4 regions of the Pantoea allii genome follow, and region 1 is predicted to be linked to each of the others. Evidence: predicted binding sites of a transcription regulator. Region 1 holds the regulator's gene; each other region holds the start of a gene.
What was found. Region 1 encodes PurR, which represses purine synthesis genes. Its sites were predicted from a motif close to CANGCAAACGTTTGCNTG; they were not measured.
Positions count from the first base shown of each region.

Region 2: pyrC (dihydroorotase) is a predicted target of PurR. The motif match lies at 2,715-2,732, and genes of this name have one in related genera.
Region 3: serA (phosphoglycerate dehydrogenase) is a predicted target of PurR. The motif match lies at 1,795-1,812, and genes of this name have one in related genera.
Region 4: purT (formate-dependent phosphoribosylglycinamide formyltransferase) is a predicted target of PurR. The motif match lies at 2,428-2,445, and genes of this name have one in related genera.

Region 1 covers NZ_CP125958.1:2,656,384-2,660,597, forward strand. Annotated here, with positions in the region: gene QNH99_RS12530 (C40 family peptidase) at 42-863, shown strand; gene QNH99_RS12535 (YnhF family membrane protein) at 913-1,002, opposite strand; gene purR (HTH-type transcriptional repressor PurR) at 1,283-2,308, shown strand; gene punR (DNA-binding transcriptional activator PunR) at 2,305-3,210, opposite strand; gene punC (purine nucleoside transporter PunC) at 3,317-4,214, shown strand, end outside.
Region 2 covers NZ_CP125958.1:3,005,059-3,009,272, reverse strand. Annotated here, with positions in the region: gene solA (N-methyl-L-tryptophan oxidase) at 1-280, opposite strand, end outside; gene bssS (biofilm formation regulator BssS) at 377-631, opposite strand; gene QNH99_RS14225 (hypothetical protein) at 879-1,151, opposite strand; gene dinI (DNA damage-inducible protein I) at 1,297-1,542, opposite strand; gene pyrC (dihydroorotase) at 1,605-2,648, opposite strand; gene QNH99_RS14210 (lipoprotein) at 2,806-3,369, opposite strand; gene rimJ (ribosomal protein S5-alanine N-acetyltransferase) at 3,811-4,214, shown strand, end outside.
Region 3 covers NZ_CP125958.1:950,746-954,959, forward strand. Annotated here, with positions in the region: gene QNH99_RS04680 (LysR family transcriptional regulator ArgP) at 1-773, opposite strand, end outside; gene rpiA (ribose-5-phosphate isomerase RpiA) at 955-1,614, shown strand; gene serA (phosphoglycerate dehydrogenase) at 1,892-3,130, shown strand; gene QNH99_RS04695 (5-formyltetrahydrofolate cyclo-ligase) at 3,173-3,769, opposite strand; RNA gene ssrS (6S RNA) at 3,847-4,030, opposite strand; gene zapA (cell division protein ZapA) at 4,070-4,214, opposite strand, start outside.
Region 4 covers NZ_CP125958.1:2,113,882-2,118,095, forward strand. Annotated here, with positions in the region: gene zwf (glucose-6-phosphate dehydrogenase) at 1-331, shown strand, start outside; gene QNH99_RS10000 (bifunctional 4-hydroxy-2-oxoglutarate aldolase/2-dehydro-3-deoxy-phosphogluconate aldolase) at 519-1,157, shown strand; gene purT (formate-dependent phosphoribosylglycinamide formyltransferase) at 1,205-2,383, opposite strand; gene QNH99_RS10010 (tellurite resistance TerB family protein) at 2,555-3,199, shown strand; gene QNH99_RS10015 (prolyl oligopeptidase family serine peptidase) at 3,316-4,214, shown strand, end outside.

The DNA.
Region 1 (4,214 bases):
AGACACCTGTTGGATCTGACAGCTTAACCAGTAAACGGACTATGCGTTCAATTATTACGCTTCTTATTCTGGCTTTTGCGCAACTGTTCTTTAATGTCGCCGCGGCATCACCGCAGGCGCCGGTTAAGGCCAGCTTGCATAAGGTAGAGAAAAAAAGTGCGCGCGAAGATGAGCGGCGCAAACGACGCACGGTTAAAGCCTCGGCGAAAAAGAGCCGTCCCTCTACAGTGCAAAAAGCCAGTAAAACACTTAAAACCAGTAAAAATGCCACTCACACGGTTCACTCTCATAAAACCCTCACCAAAACAGCGAGTTCACGTAAGGCGCTAACGAAGAAAGTCGCGGCCAACGCCACCAGTAAAAAACGTTACGGTCATCAACGTGCGGTGAAAGTGGCCAGTGCCGACAGCAAAGAAACCGGCACCATCAAAATGAGCAGTGCACACCGCCAGCGTTATCAAAAAGCGCGTGAAACCGCGATGGCGAAGCTGATGGGCCAACTGGGTAAGCGCTATCAGTGGGGCGGTAAATCACCCCATACCGGTTTTGATTGCAGCGGCCTGGTCTGGTACGCGTACAAAGATGTCGTGAAGTTTAAAATCCCACGTACCGCTAACGAAATGTACCATCTGCGTGATGCTGCGCCGGTGAATCGTGAAGCGCTGGAGAAAGGCGATCTGGTGTTCTTCCGCATTAATGGACGAGGCACCGCCGATCACGTTGGGGTTTACCTGGGCAACGGTAAATTTATTCAGTCACCGCGTACCGGTAAAGATATTCAAATCAGTGCGTTAAGCGAAGATTATTGGCAGCGCCACTACATTGGTGCGCGTCGGGTTATGACGCCAAAAACCGTTCGCTAAACGTCATTATTTAAAAAGCCGGGAAAGGGAAACCTTCCCGGCTTTTTTATTAGTTCAGAATAGCGGTAAAGCTAAACGCGATAATCATCAACAGTGCTGCTGCCGTTGTCATTAATGACAGTTTCAAATCGGTACTCATCACAACTCCTTAGCCATGCTTTTTGTAGGGTTAAGGGATTTTCCCATACGCGCGGGTAAAAATCTCGTTTTATCCGTGCAGCCTTGTTAGAATCCCCCCTTTGTTGCGCAACAGCGCGCAACATCGGTTGCACCAGCACTTTTTTCAGACGTTATTTCCTGCCCCGATATCCCATTACCGGCCAGAAAAACGCTTTTTTTGCAGAAATAACCGTCCGCTGACGCAAACGTTTAACAACATGCTTATCAACATGTTAGGTAAGCCCGGGAGTTTGATTTTCATGGCAACAATTAAAGATGTGGCGAAACGCGCAGGTGTATCCACCACAACCGTTTCTCACGTGATTAATAAAACCCGCTTTGTTGCGGAAAATACTCGCGAAGCAGTATGGGAAGCGATTCGGGAATTACATTATTCGCCAAGCGCCGTGGCACGCAGCCTGAAGGTGAATCACACCAAAACGCTGGGCTTGTTAGCGACGTCCAGCGAAGCGCCCTACTTCGCCGAAATTATCGAAGCCGTTGAGAATCACTGCTTTGAAAAAGGCTATACCCTGATTCTGGGTAACGCGCATAACGACCTGCAAAAACAGCGCGCCTATCTGTCGATGATGGCGCAAAAACGCGTTGATGGGCTGCTGGTGATGTGTTCGGAGTATCCGGATGATTTGCTGCAAATGCTGGAAGCCAACCGCAATATTCCTATGGTGGTCATGGACTGGGGCGAATCACGTGCCGACTTTACCGATACCGTACTGGATAACGCTTTTCAGGGCGGCTACCTGGCCGGTCGCTATTTGATTGAGCGCGGGCATCGTGACATTGGCGCGATTCCGGGGCAGATGGAGCGTAATACCGGCGGCGGTCGTCATGCGGGTTTCCTTAAGGCGCTGGAAGAAGCTGGTATTCAGCCCCGCTCAGAATGGATTGTGCAGGGTGACTTTGAACCAGAATCCGGTTATCAGGCTATGCAGCAAATCCTGTCGCAAAAACAACGGCCCAGTGCCGTCTTCTGCGGAGGCGATATTATGGCCATGGGCGCTATCTGTGCGGCAGATGAAATGGGCCTGCGCGTTCCCCAGGATATTTCGGTGATTGGTTACGACAACGTGCGCAATGCGCGCTACTTCACGCCCGCACTGACAACCGTACATCAGCCCAAAGCGCAGTTAGGCGAGAAAGCGCTGGAGATGCTGCTGGACCGCATCACCAGCAAGCGCGAAGAGTCACAAACTATCGAAGTCCACCCGACGCTGATTGAGCGACGCTCTGTGGGCTATGGCCCTTACCGCGATTACCGTCGTTAATCCTCGCTTAACCACTCCTGATTTAGCGTTTGCGCATCACCCAGGTAATTGAGAAGCCAGCCCAATGCCGGTGATGCGCGATCTTCCGCCCAGCTGACGCAGCAAGGGCTTTCAGGAAAAGCCTGAGGCAAGGCAAGTTCGCTCACCTCGCCGCTATCCAGCAGCGGACGGGCTAAATGCCCGGGCACCATCGCCACGCAGAGTCCGGCACGGACGCAGTCCAGCCCGGTCTGCCATTCAGGCACCACCAGCCGACGTTGATTATCCAGCGCCCAGGTCATGCGGCGCGGTAAAGCACGCGAGGTGTCTTCCAGCACCAGCGACGGCCAGTTGCGCAACGCATCATCATCCAGTCTGCTCACCTGGGTTAACGGATGCTGTCGCGCGACAATACAGCGCCAGTTCAGGGTGCCCATATCGCGAAACGCAAACCGACCGCCCACCGGAATAGCCTGCGTTGCCCCTATCGCCACATCAACCCGTCCGTCTGCCAACGCATCCCAGACACCGTTAAACACTTCATAACTGATGTGCAGCTCCATATCGGGAAAGTGGCGATAGAAATCCCTGACAAATTGCCGGGTCCGCTGCGGTTTGACAATACAGTCCACGGCTATGCCTATCTGACCACGCCAGCCATTGGCTAACTGCTGACACTGTCGCCGGGTGGCATCCATTTTTTTGATGACGCTGCGCCCTTCGCGCACAAAATGTTCTCCCGCAGGGGTTAAAACCACCTCACGGTGCTGACGTTCAAACAGCGGCACGGCCAGCCAGGTTTCAAGCTGACGGACGGTATAGCTGATAGCAGAAGGCACACGGTGCAACTCCTGTGCGGCGGCACTGAAACTGCCACCGCGCGCGACAGCATCGACCACTTCAAGCGCATATTCAGACCACATATTCTGCCTTCAAATTTTTTAACAGCAACAGGCAAATTTTACCGTTTCACAGCATGAAGTACAGCTTTTACACTCCCCGCGTTTATCCTGCAAAAAAGAGAATCAGATGTCAGCTTCAAAAGGATTCATTCCCTATCTTGCCGTGCTCAGTATGCTGGGCTTTCTGGCGACCGACATGTATCTGCCTGCCTTCGGGGCTATGCAGCAAAGTTTCAACACCTCAGCGGGTATGATCAGCGCCAGCATGAGCCTGTTTCTGGCGGGTTTTGCCTGCGGTCAACTGGTATGGGGCCCGCTGTCTGACCGTATTGGGCGTAAGCCGGTATTGCTTGCCGGTCTGAGCTTGTTTGCCCTGGGTTGCGCAGGGATGCTGTGGGTGGAGGATGTGGTGCTGATGCTGGTGCTGCGCTTTATCCAGGCCATCGGCGTCTGCGCGGCCGCCGTCAGTTGGCAGGCACTGGTGGTCGATCGCTATCCTCCGTCCCGTGCCAATAAAGTCTTTGCCACCATTATGCCGCTGGTCGCGCTGTCTCCTGCGTTGGCCCCTTTGCTGGGTGCCTGGCTGATTGGTCATTTTCACTGGCGTTCGATTTTCGTTGTGCTGACCTTTATCGCGGCAGCCCTGATTATAATTACGCTGCGCCTGCCTTCGGTGCAAAAAACAAGCCGTTCAACACCCTCACAGCCCGGGTTTATCACGCTGCTGCGTTCACGCGCCTATAGCGGCAACGTGCTGATCTATTCAGCCTGTTCCGCCAGTTTTTTTGCCTGGCTGACCGGATCGCCGTTTATCCTGGCGGATATTGGCCTGTCGCCCGCCGATATTGGCTTAAGTTACATCCCACAGACGATTGCCTTTTTAATCGGTGGTTTTGGCTGCCGCGCGCTGCTTAACCGTTTTAACGGCGCTCGGCTACTGCCGTGGCTGCTGCTCGTCTACAGCCTGAGCGTGCTGGCGCTGTTCGCCGTCGCACTATCAGGCAGCGTTTCGCTGGCCGCTTTGC
Region 2 (4,214 bases), 350 kb from region 1:
CGGGCGCGATATTTAAGACGCCGCAACGGTGCATGATGCGTTCGCCAGCCTGCTGTTCCAGCGCATCCCATAATGCTTGTGCCCGCAAAACCAAAGGGACATAGCGTTCGCCTTCTCCGTAAGCATGACGGATGAGGCGGCTTTCGCCGTGGTGAGCGCCTTGAGTATGGGGCGGATGTGCGCTGTCAATCATCAGCACGGAGAGGCCCGCTTGTGTGGCGTAATAGCCTGCGGCTGCGCCAACGGAACCGCTACCGACCACAATAAGATCGTAAATCATGAAAATGGAACTCCTGAAAGGGTTACATAATCAACAGCATACCAGAAAGGCCAATAAAAAAGGCACCCTGGAGGGTGCCTTGCTGATGCAGCAGTATTAATGCTTCTTTAGTAGTCGTTCTATCTGCTCGGCAGATTCAATCTTAGCGATACCCGCTTCAAGAATGGAGATGAACTGCTTTGCTACATCAGTCGTCAGCCAGTAGGTAGGGCCAACGTCTGCGTCTTCTTCAGTTTGATCTTGCGACGAAAGGGAGTGCAGACGGATCATCATCGCATCATAGCTGTCAACAGTACTAATATCCCAGCCCACCAGTGGATGGGTCTGAATTACATCTTTGCGACTGTCCATTATAACCTCCTTATTACTCGTTAAACGAAGTGCATGATGAGGTTCAATGCGGCTTTTTAATTTCCACTGCGAAACAATTATAACAGCAAAATAGCGATTTACTGATTAAACGTATCACGGAACGCCTGAAAGCAGAATATTTGTTTCTAAAACGGTAAGGCTGAGAAGATATAATACCTGAATGCTGGGGCAGTAATCGCCCTAATTGAACAATAAAAATGGCTTATTATCCCTCGTTGACACCACGTCAGATAAGCGAGGTTTCAGCGCCTGTCGTGCCGCTGCGCTTTTGTAACGTCTCTGCCAGGCGGGCAAACTGCTGCTGCAGCTGCTCATCATGGTTTTGATTTTGCGCTTCAAGAGAAAGATTATGCACCAGTAACTGACTGGCCCGGTCATCAAGACAGAAAATCAGGCTGGAGAATGCATTTTCCAGCACCGTTAAACGACGCTGCTGTTCACCGATAAGCGTTAACAGCTCGCCAAAGGTCATCGCTTCTTCTGGTTTGTCTGTAGTCATGGGATGCAACTCCTTTTATGCATGATCAGCGCCAGCATAGGGCATTGATCATTCGGAGTCCAGATGGGGCGAGCGGTTAGTCAGACTTTAAATGAAGATAAAAAAACCGGGTGGCGAAACCCGGCAAAAAACAGCACAGTAGCGGTTAATCGGTAATAAACCAGTCGTCAGCGCTTTCCCATGTTTGTTGCAGGATTTCGCTGATTTGATCACGCGTATCTTTATCACCACCCAGAACGCTTAACTGGTTAGCCGTGGCGTAACGCACCTTGACGTGGTTCGTGAATTGCGGAAAGTGTTCATCAATGCGGCGCGACAGCTCCTGGCTCAGGGCTTCCATCGCGCCAGCGGGAAGAGGTTGGGTCTTGGCAACGGTAATTTCAACACGCATAAAAGCCTCCGTATAAGATACTGTATATAACTACAGTATTATTAATCGGGAGGCAAGTGAAATTATTTTACGCGCCAGTTCAGCGTTTCACCGGCAAGGAAAGGCACCAGCTGATGTGAATCCATCTCAATGGTTTCTGCCACTGTCCACGGCTCACGCACCAGCGTGATCTGGTCCTGATTAAGCGGCAGGCCATAGAAGCGTGGACCATTCTCAGAACAGAACGCTTCAAAATGCTGCAGGGCATCGAGCTCTTCAAATACCGTCGCATAAGCGGGCAGGGAGGTTGGCGCATTAAAGACGCCTGCACAGCCGCAACTGCTCTCTTTCAGATGACTTAAGTGCGGTGCCGTGTCGGTCCCCAGGAAGACGCGTGGATGACCGCTGGCTACCACCTTACGCAGAGCCTGCTGATGTGTATTGCGCTTCAGGATCGGCAGGCAGTAAAGATGAGGACGAATCCCGCCGACCAGCATATGGTTACGATTGAACATCAGGTGCTGAGGGGTAATGGTGGCGGCCAGATTTTCATTGGCGCTTTCCACATATTCCGCCGCGTCTTTAGTGGTAATGTGCTCCATCACGACTTTCAGCGCAGGAAATTGCTGACGCAGCGGCTCCATTACCGTTTCAATAAAGCGGGCTTCGCGATCAAAGATATCAATATGCGCGTCGGTGACTTCACCGTGCACCAACAGCGGCATGCCCAGCGTTTGCATCCGCTCCAGCACCGAGGTAATTGACTGAATATTGGTGACGCCATGACTGGAATTGGTGGTCGCATGAGCAGGATAGAGCTTGGCTGCAGTGAACAACCCGGAACGGAAGCCGCGTGTCAGTTCTTCAGGATCTAACGAGTCAGTAATATAGCAGGTCATCAGCGGCGTAAAAGCATGACCATCAGGCAAAGCGGCCAGAATGCGATCGCGATAAGCTTCGCCCGCTGCGACGCTTATCACCGGCGGAACCAGGTTAGGCATGACGATGGCACGACCATTGACCGCGCTGGTATAAGGCAGCACGGTTTTAAGCATATCGTCATCACGAAGATGGATATGCCAGTCATCTGGGCGGCGGATAGTAAGTTGCTGAGGTTGTGCGGTCATTAATACGGCTCCGGCATGAAGGATAAACGAATGGCGTGTTTGGGCCGGGTTATAAGCATAAGGACTCAGGCAACCGTTTGCACCTGTTTTTGCATCTCAAAAAAAATCCGCGCCGAAAAGCGCGGAATTGAAGCGGGATAACGACATCGATAAAGCATTAATCGGTGAACGGAATCACCAGTTCGCCAGGTTTAACTTCCAGACCTTTAGCAAATTTTTTCGCCAGCGATTCAGCTTTACTGCGGTCGGCGCTCAGCACATACGCAGGCTGCTGGTCAAAATAGCTTTTTAGCGACTGATTCAGGTAGGGCGTCAGCGTTTTCATGATAGAAGCCATCTTGTCTGGCTGAACCTGCGCATCCACGATTTCCATATCACGCAGGTAGACGGCACCTTGCTGTTGATCGAACACAGGTTGGGCGCGCATCTTGAGTTGCATATCGGCCTGCTGTGGGCCAAACAGCGAGGACACATTGATCTTGGCATTACCCGATAACGTGACCTTACCCGGCTCCTCACGACCAATCTGACTGGTGAGGTTATTCAGCACGATATGGGCATTAACCAGTCCCGACACACCAATGTCTTTTTCGAAGTTATTGTGTTTTTGCAGTGCCTGATTCACTTCCTGTTCGCTGATGGTGTATTGGGTTAACTGATTACAGCCGCTCAGCAATACCGCTAAAAACAGGGCAATCAGCCCGTAAAAAGCCTTCTTCATATTTCCCTCATTTAAATGAAAAAGTAGATCACGCCATAGCCTGCCTGAATGCAGGCAGTCTGTCATCAGGAATGGGCTGAGATGGCGTTGCCGTATGTGCCTTTCAGCCAGGGCGCTGGAGGTCCCACAGGCATAAATGCACGGCCTGAGCTTGTCCGGTAAATGCGCCTTCTGGCGCAAGTCAGGCGGCTTTGTCAGGGGCTGATGCTGTCAAGGCGAAGCAAGGAAGGGATGAAAACCACGGCGACATCAGACGCGGCCTTTATCATACCGGTCAGCGTAAAACCATTCCGATCACCTACTCGGTCAGCGTGTCGGATGATAAACAAACAGCCCGGCGGCCATTGTGTGTGTAACGTTTTACCGCAGACCTGGCGACGGTTATAGTGAATGTTATCAAAGACTGGCATTTCCTTCCCGCCATGGATTTCAGGAGAGATGATGTTTGGCTATCGTTCTGCCGCGCTGAGGGTGCGACTCACAACCGAGCGGCTGGTGGTAAGACTGGTTCACGAACGCGATGCGTGGCGATTAGCGGACTACTATGCTGAAAATCGCGATTTTCTCAGGCCCTGGGAACCGGTACGTGATGACAGCCACTGCTATCCGTCTGGCTGGCAGGCCCGGCTGGGCCTGATTGCAGAGATGCACAAACAGGGTTCAGCTTTCTACTTTGTTTTGATGGACAGCAACGAAACGGAAGTCCGCGGCGTGGCGAACTTTAGCAATGTCCTGCGTGGGGCGTTTCATGCCTGCTATCTCGGCTATTCTCTCGGTGAGAAGTGGCAGGGGCAGGGCATGATGTTTGAGGCACTGCAGTCGGCGATCCCGTACATGCAGCGGCA
Region 3 (4,214 bases), 1.7 Mb from region 1:
GTGAGATCGATGAGCTCGCCACTTGCCAGTTCGCGTTCAATCTGCAGGTGAGGGATCATACAGCAGGTCGATCCCTGCCGCGCCATCTGCACAAACGCTTCGGATGAGTTGACGATATGGCAGGGAACGCTGCCCGGAGATAAATCAAAGTTCTGCTGCAAGAAGGCCTGATGCATATCATCCAGATGATCAAAGGCCACCGCTGGCGCTTTAAGCAGGGCGGAACGCGTTACGCCGTTGGGGAAAAAGCGATCTGCGAAATCCTTTGAGGCCACAAACAAATAATCCAGGGCACCCAGTTGATCCACCAGACAGCTGGGCAGCGGCTGGGGCTGGATACTCACTGCGCCAACCACTTCGCCTCGTCTCAGGCGTTCCTGAGTGCGGGTTTCATCCTCAACCTGAAGGTTCAGGCGCACCGGCGAATCGGCCAGTACGTCTTTTAATGCGGGCAACAGCCAGGTTGCCAGGCTGTCGGCGTTCACCGCCAGCGACAGCAGCAGCGGCGTTGTCCCGCTGATTTCATCGCCCAGCCACTCTTCCTCCAGCAACTCAACCTGGTGCAGCAGCGCAAGCAGTTTTTGACCTTGCTCGGTAGGGCGAGGCGGCACGGTGCGAACTAACAGCGGCTGACCAAACAGGTTTTCCAGCTGTTTAATGCGCTGCGATACGGCAGATTGCGTAATGCACAGCTTTTGCGCGGCACGTTCGAAGCCGCGTTCACGTATCACTGCGTCCAGCGCCTGAAGCGTTCTGTAGTCAGGGCGTTTCATTATTTTTCTCTCTCCTTCAGGATGGACGTCACTATGCCACAAAAGTGCCAACGGCAATGTCGGGGAAATTTTTGTGGGCTGGCTTCCAAAGCATTAAATCCGCCCAATGCATCCGAGCATTTTCAGCAAGCCTTGCTTTATACTACGCGCAATTCCTTATCGCACAGGTTCTAAACATATCATGACCCAGGATGAACTGAAAAAAGCTGTTGGTTGGGCTGCACTTGATTATGTCCAGCCCGGGACAATCGTCGGTGTTGGAACAGGTTCTACTGCCGCCCACTTTATTGATGCGCTCGCAAGCATTAAACATCAGATTGAAGGTGCCGTTTCCAGTTCCGAAGCCTCAACGCAAAAGCTGAAAAGCCTGGGCATTCAGGTGTTTGATTTGAACGAAATCGATGACCTGGCCATTTATGTCGATGGTGCCGATGAAATTAACCCACAAATGCAGATGATTAAAGGCGGTGGCGCTGCGCTGACGCGTGAGAAAATCGTCGCTGCAGTGGCCAAAAAGTTTATCTGCATCGCCGATGCATCCAAAGAAGTGGATGTGCTTGGACGCTTTCCGCTACCGGTTGAAGTCATCCCGATGGCGCGCAGTTATGTTGCGCGTGAACTGGTGAAGTTGGGGGGCTTACCTGAATATCGTCAGAATGTAGTGACCGACAACGGCAATATCATTCTTGATGTGCACAATCTGCGTATTCTCAATCCCATTGAGCTGGAAAAAACCATCAACGCCTTGCCCGGTGTGGTCACCGTTGGGCTGTTTGCGACGCGCGGCGCAGACGTTGCACTGATTGGTGGGCCGGACGGCGTCAAAACTCTCAAAAAATAATGCGCCTGGCGCTGAACGGCGCCCGCTTTTTTTTGATTTAAAAAACTTTTCTTACCAGGTCAAAATTTGGTGACTTATGTCACATAACCGTCATCGGCAGCGGGTTCGTTCTTTCCGATGCGGCCAACCCATGATTTTGTCTGGCAAAGTGCGCCCTCTGAGCCCGGCCATGCTGACGGGCAGGCAATCGTTTGTATTGCCGCAGGCGATTTTTTTGATATTTTGACAGACGGCTGGCGGCGTTCAGTCCTCGTTGAATTCTGAATAGGGTTGGGAAATGGCAAAGGTATCACTGGAAAAAGACAAAATTAAGTTCCTGCTGGTGGAAGGTGTCCATCAGAGTGCGCTGGAAAACCTCCGTGCTGCAGGTTACACCAATATTGAATTCCACAAAGGCGCACTGGATGCCGAGGCGTTGAAAGCGTCCGCTCGCGATGCGCATTTTATCGGTATCCGTTCCCGTTCCCAACTGACCGAAGAGATTTTTGCCGCTGCAGAAAAACTGGTGGCTGTGGGCTGTTTCTGCATCGGAACGAACCAGGTTGATTTAAATGCGGCCGCTAAGCGCGGTATCCCGGTGTTTAATGCGCCTTTCTCCAATACGCGCTCTGTTGCCGAACTGGTTATTGGCGAAATGCTGCTGATGCTGCGTGGTGTACCGGAAGCGAATGCGAAGGCGCACCGCGGCGTCTGGAATAAAATTGCCAAGGGCTCATTTGAAGCGCGCGGTAAAAAGCTCGGCATTATTGGCTATGGTCATATCGGTATGCAACTGGGCGTGCTGGCTGAGAGCCTGGGCATGCACGTTTATTTCTACGATATTGAAAACAAACTGCCGCTCGGCAACGCTTCACAGGTTCGTAGCCTGACGCAACTGCTGAACATGAGCGATGTCGTCAGCCTGCATGTACCTGAAACCGCCTCCACGCAAAATATGATCTCTGCCAATGAACTGGCGCAGATGAAACCCGGCACGTTGCTGATAAACGCCTCACGCGGCACCGTAGTGGATATTCCGGCGTTGTGTGACGCGCTGGCAAGTAAGCAGGTTGGCGGAGCCGCTATTGACGTATTCCCGGTCGAGCCTGCGACCAACAGCGATCCGTTCATTTCACCACTGAGCGAATTCGACAACGTTATCCTGACGCCGCATATCGGTGGATCTACCGAAGAAGCGCAGGAAAATATTGGTATTGAAGTCGCAGGTAAGCTGGCTAAATACTCGGATAACGGTTCAACGCTGTCCGCCGTTAACTTCCCTGAAGTTTCATTGCCGATGCACGGCGTGAGCGCCAGTCGTCTGCTGCATATACATGAGAACCGCCCAGGCGTCCTCACCGCGATCAACCAGATCTTTGCTGAGCAGGGCATCAATATTGCCGCTCAGTACCTGCAAACCTCGCCGATGATGGGTTATGTGGTGATTGACGTTGACGCCGAGCATGAACTGGCTGAGAAAGCCCTGCAGCTCATGAAGGCTATTCCGGGTACTATCCGCGCCCGTCTGCTTTACTAATCCATCGCTGTCATAAACCCAGGCGCACGAGCGTGCCTGGGTTTATTCATCCCATAGCCAGAGTTTAGACGGCGTCAGTACCGCGGGCAGGGGGATATCCCAGGCCGCAGCAGGCAGCACATCAACCAACTGACAATCGTGGGCAACCCCAATCGGTCGGAACGCGTGCTGTTTCCAGTTCTGTAAGGTGCGGTCATAGAAACCGCCGCCCATGCCTAAACGCTGCCCGGTGCGGTCAAATGCCACCAGCGGCACCATCATTACGTCCAGTTTATCAAGTGTAACCAGATGGCGGATATCGAGCGGAGGTTCGGGAATGCGCAGCTTATTTTGGATTAACTGTGTTTCCGGCGTATAGCGAAGAAAAAGCAAATGACCGGCAGCAAAGGGATGCAGAACCGGCAGATAAACCCGTTTGTTTTGCTGCCACAGCTTCGCGATAAGTGGTCGCGTATTGATTTCGCCATCGACAGACAAAAACAGCGCTATGTTGCTGGCGTCGGCAATCGGCGCAACGTTAATCGCGTGTTCCGCAAGCTGATCGGCTGCAGCGTGTTGCTGTTCGGGGCTGAGTGCGCGACGTAAATGACGAACATGCTGACGGATGTCCTGTCGCGGTAGCAAAGAGGGTTCTGACATGGTTTCCCCCAGACAAGGTCGTTTGAGCGACGCATTATATCATGCCTGGTGGGAGATAAAGCAGTACTACCAGAAAGGAGATCTCCGAGATGCCGCCGTAGGCTGTAACCCTTGAACCCTTGGTTCAAGGTGAACATGCCGTCGCAACCATCAGGCTTCTCGGACGGACCGAGCATGCTCACAGGTTGCGGAGCGTCACATTCTGTTGGTATGAAATATCGGCTCAGGGGACTGGCCCACTTGCAAACATCTCAGAGAAAATTTACTTCACCGTCAGTGTAGCACAGCGACCATGAAGTGTTATTCGAACTTCGCATCCTCGCGATCGGTTATGCGACCTTGCTCAACTAATGCCTGTTCAATTGTCTGCTGTAGCATACGGATTCGTTGTTCCATATTAGCAGCATAGTCACGCGTCTTACCTTTCTCTTGTGCCAGTTCATGG
Region 4 (4,214 bases), 540 kb from region 1:
TGATATCGAGATCCTGAACAAAGTGCCAGGCCTGGATCATAAACATAAACTGCAAACCACCAAGCTGGATCTGAGCTACTCAGAAACCTTCAATCAGTCTCATCTGGCGGATGCCTACGAGCGCCTGTTGCTGGAATCCATGCGCGGTATTCAGGCGCTGTTTGTGCGTCGCGATGAAGTGGAAGCCGCCTGGACGTATGTGGATTCGATTATCGATGCATGGGCCGCAGATGGCGATTCATCCAAGCCTTATCAGGCAGGGACGTGGGGGCCGGTTGCTTCCGTCGCCATGATTACCCGTGATGGTCGTTCCTGGAACGAATTTGAATAAATGTCTCAGCCCGCCGCGTGCGGGCTTTTTTTGGCACTCACTCTCAAAAATGAACTGCCGTTTTAAAAATCTCAACCGGCAATAGACGGATAAACCGTGAATCCTGTATGGTAGTAGCGCTGTTAACAGGGCTGACGCTGTGTTTTCTCCGGCGTGCCGCTCCCAATGTTATGCATCAGGGGATGTGATGAAAAACTGGAAAACGAGTGCCGAACAGATTCTGAAAACCGGACCGGTCGTGCCGGTAATTGTGGTTAATAAACTGGAACATGCGGTTCCTATGGCGCAGGCGCTGGTCGCAGGCGGCGTCAAGGTGCTTGAGGTGACGTTACGCACCCCCGTGGCGATGGAGGCACTGCGTGCCATTATCAAACATGTGCCTGACGCCATTGTAGGGGCCGGCACCGTGCTTAACCCTCAACAGCTGCAGGAAGTCACAGACGCGGGTGCTCAGTTTGTGATCAGTCCGGGTATTACTGAGCCGTTGCTCAAGGCTGCGGTGGAAGGCCCGATCCCGCTGATTCCTGGTATTAGCACGGTGTCAGAATTAATGACGGGTATGGATTATGGTTTGCGGGAATTCAAATTTTTCCCGGCGGAGGCCAACGGCGGGGTAAAAGCGCTGCAGGCTATCGGCGGGCCTTTCCCTCAGGTCCGTTTCTGTCCGACGGGCGGTATCTCACCAGCGAATTACCGTGACTATCTGGCGCTGAAAAGCGTGCTTTGCATCGGCGGCTCCTGGCTGGTGCCCAACGATGCACTGGAAGCGGGTGACTGGCAACGCATTACCCAACTGGCGCGTGACGCCGTCGCTGGCGCGAAGTAAAGCAAGTCAAAAGTGTGCGGTGAGTCCTGGACTCACCGCAAACGGTATTAACCCTGAACGCTGACTGCTGCCGCGCTGGCGACCGCGCGCGCAACGGCTTCTTCGGTTGTATCAGCACAGGCCAGGGCGACGCCTAAACGGCGCTGGCCCTCGATGTCCGGTTTGCCAAACAGGCGCAACTGTAAACCTGCACCCAGCGCGGCTTCCACATTCACGAACTGCACATTCTGGCTGGTTAACTGCGGCAGGATCACGGCTGATGCAGAAGGGCCGTACTGACGAATGGCACCAATGGGCAGACCAAGGAAAGCACGAACGTGAAGGGCGAATTCAGACAGGTCCTGTGATATCAGCGTCACCATACCGGTATCGTGCGGCCGGGGTGAGACTTCACTGAATACCACGTCATCGCCACAGACAAACAGCTCCACGCCGAACAATCCATAGCCACCTAAGGCTTTTACCACGGTTTCAGCGATATGCTGAGCACGTTGCAGTGCCAGTTCGCTCATCTGCTGAGGCTGCCAGGATTCACGGTAATCACCGTCTTCCTGACGATGGCCAATGGGTGCACAAAAATGAATGCCGTCAACGGCACTGATGGTCAGCAACGTGATCTCAAAATCAAACTTCACCACGCCTTCGACGATAACGCGTCCTGCGCCCGCACGGCCGCCTTGTTGGGCATAGTCCCAGGCTTTTTCCAACTGGCTGGCATCCCGGATAAAGCTCTGACCTTTACCTGAAGAGCTCATCACCGGTTTAACGATGCATGGAAACCCTATCTCGGCGGCGGCAGACACAAAATTATCTTTACTGTCGGCAAAACGGTAGCTGGAGGTAGGAAGCGCCAGCTCCTCTGCCGCCAGACGACGAATGCCCTCGCGGTTCATGGTCAGGCGCGCGGCGCGTGCGGTGGGCACCACGTGCTGGCCTTGCTGCTCCAGCTCCAGAAGCTTATCGGTCGCGATAGCTTCAATTTCGGGCACGACAAAGTGAGGCTTTTCCTGCGCGATAACGGCGGCCAGTGCATCGCCATCCAGCATGTTAATCACATGGCTGCGATGGGCAACATGCATAGCAGGCGCATCGGCATAGCGGTCAACTGCGATCACTTCCACACCCAGACGCTGACATTCCAGCGCAACTTCTTTGCCCAGTTCACCTGAGCCCAACAGCATAACGCGCGTTGCGGCAGGGCGCAGCGCAGTTCCGAGAGTCGTCATAAATCCACCTAAAATCAAAGCAGTCAAAATGCGCGCGCAGTATATACGAAAACGTTTGCGTTCTCACCCCTTCTGCTTTTGAGGCAGGGTTTGCGCTACTTTTCCTGCTCTGACGTTTCCTGACATCTTTTTGGTAATGATGATGTTTCCGAATGGTTAAGGGAGTGAACGATGAATAACTGGCTGCAACAGATTCAATCGCTACTGGCTACAAAAAGCAGCGATGGCAAATCCAGCGGTGGATTGAGCGATATGTTGGCTCCGGGTGCACTGGGTGGGCTGGCGGGCATGCTGGTGGCCAGCAAATCATCCCGGAAGTTGTTAACCCGCTATGGCGGCAAAGCATTGATTATCGGCGGCGGTGCAGCAGCAGGGGCTGTGCTGTGGAACAAATATAAACAACGGGTGCGGGAAACCCATCAGAATGACCCCGGCTTTGGCGAATGGCAAACGCCTGTGGATCAGCGGGCAGAACGTCTGGTAACCGCTCTGGTCTTTGCCGCCAAAAGTGATGGTCATATCGACGATCGGGAACGCGCAGCGATTGAGCAAAATATCCATCAGGCAGGCTATGGTCAGGATGCCGAAACGCTCATCCAGCAGGCTATGCAGCGACCGCTGGACCCTGAGTGGCTCGCCGCTGATGTCAAAAATGAAGAAGAGGCGCTTGAACTCTATTTTCTGAGCTGTGCCGCCATTGATGTGGACCATTTTATGGAGCGCAGCTATCTATCGGCACTGGGCGATGCGTTAAAAATCCCACAGGATGTCCGTGATGGCATTCAGCAAGATATCCTCCAGCAGAAAGCCAGCTAATCCCGAACAGGGCCGCCACATGGCCCTGAATTAATTAACAATGTTCGTACTTAACTTGGCATCTGATTACATTAGTGCCACGCTTAGTGTTCATTACATTCAGCGGGACGGATGACATGAAAGCACCGAGCGCAAAAAAAATACCTTATGAACTCTCGTTGCATGGCGAGACGCGCGTTGATAATTATTACTGGTTGCGTGATGACAGACGTGAAGACAGCGACGTACTGGACTATTTGCGCGCTGAGAACAATTACGGCCAAAAAATCATGGGTTCACAGCAGCCCTTACAGCATCGTATTCTGCATGAAATTATCGACCGCCTGCCACCGCAGGATCACTCCGTACCTTACGTGAAAAATGGCTATCGCTATCAAAGCCGGTATGAAAGCGGCAATGAATACGCTGCCTATTACCGACAGCCAGCCGCCAGCGAGGAGAGCGAGGCGTGGACGTTGCTGCTGGATGCGAATCAGCGTGCGTCGCACAGTGATTTTTACACCATGGGCGCGCTGCACATCAGCCCGGATAACCGGGTAATGGCGCTGGCAGAAGACTTCCTTTCCCGGCGTCAGTACGGTATCCGCTTTCGCAATCTGGATAACGGCAGTTGGTATCCAGAGGTGCTCAACGATGCGTCCTCCAGCTTCGCGTGGGCCAGCGATTCGCGCACGCTCTATTACGTACGTAAACATCCGCAAACCCTGTTGCCTTACCAGCTCTGGCAACATGAGTTGGGCACGCCGCAGAGCGACGATCGGTTAGTTTACGAAGAAAAAGACGATACCTATCACCTCAGCATCCATAAAACCACATCGAAACAATTCATCCTGGTCGTGCTGTACAGCACCAGCAGCAGTGAAATTCAGCTGATTGATGCCAGTTTCCCGGACGCTATTCCTCAGGTTTTTTTGCCCAGACGGCGCGATCACGAATACAGTCTCGATCATTATGACCATACGTTTTTTATACGCTCGAACCGCGATGGGAAAAACTTCGGCCTGTATCGCAGCCG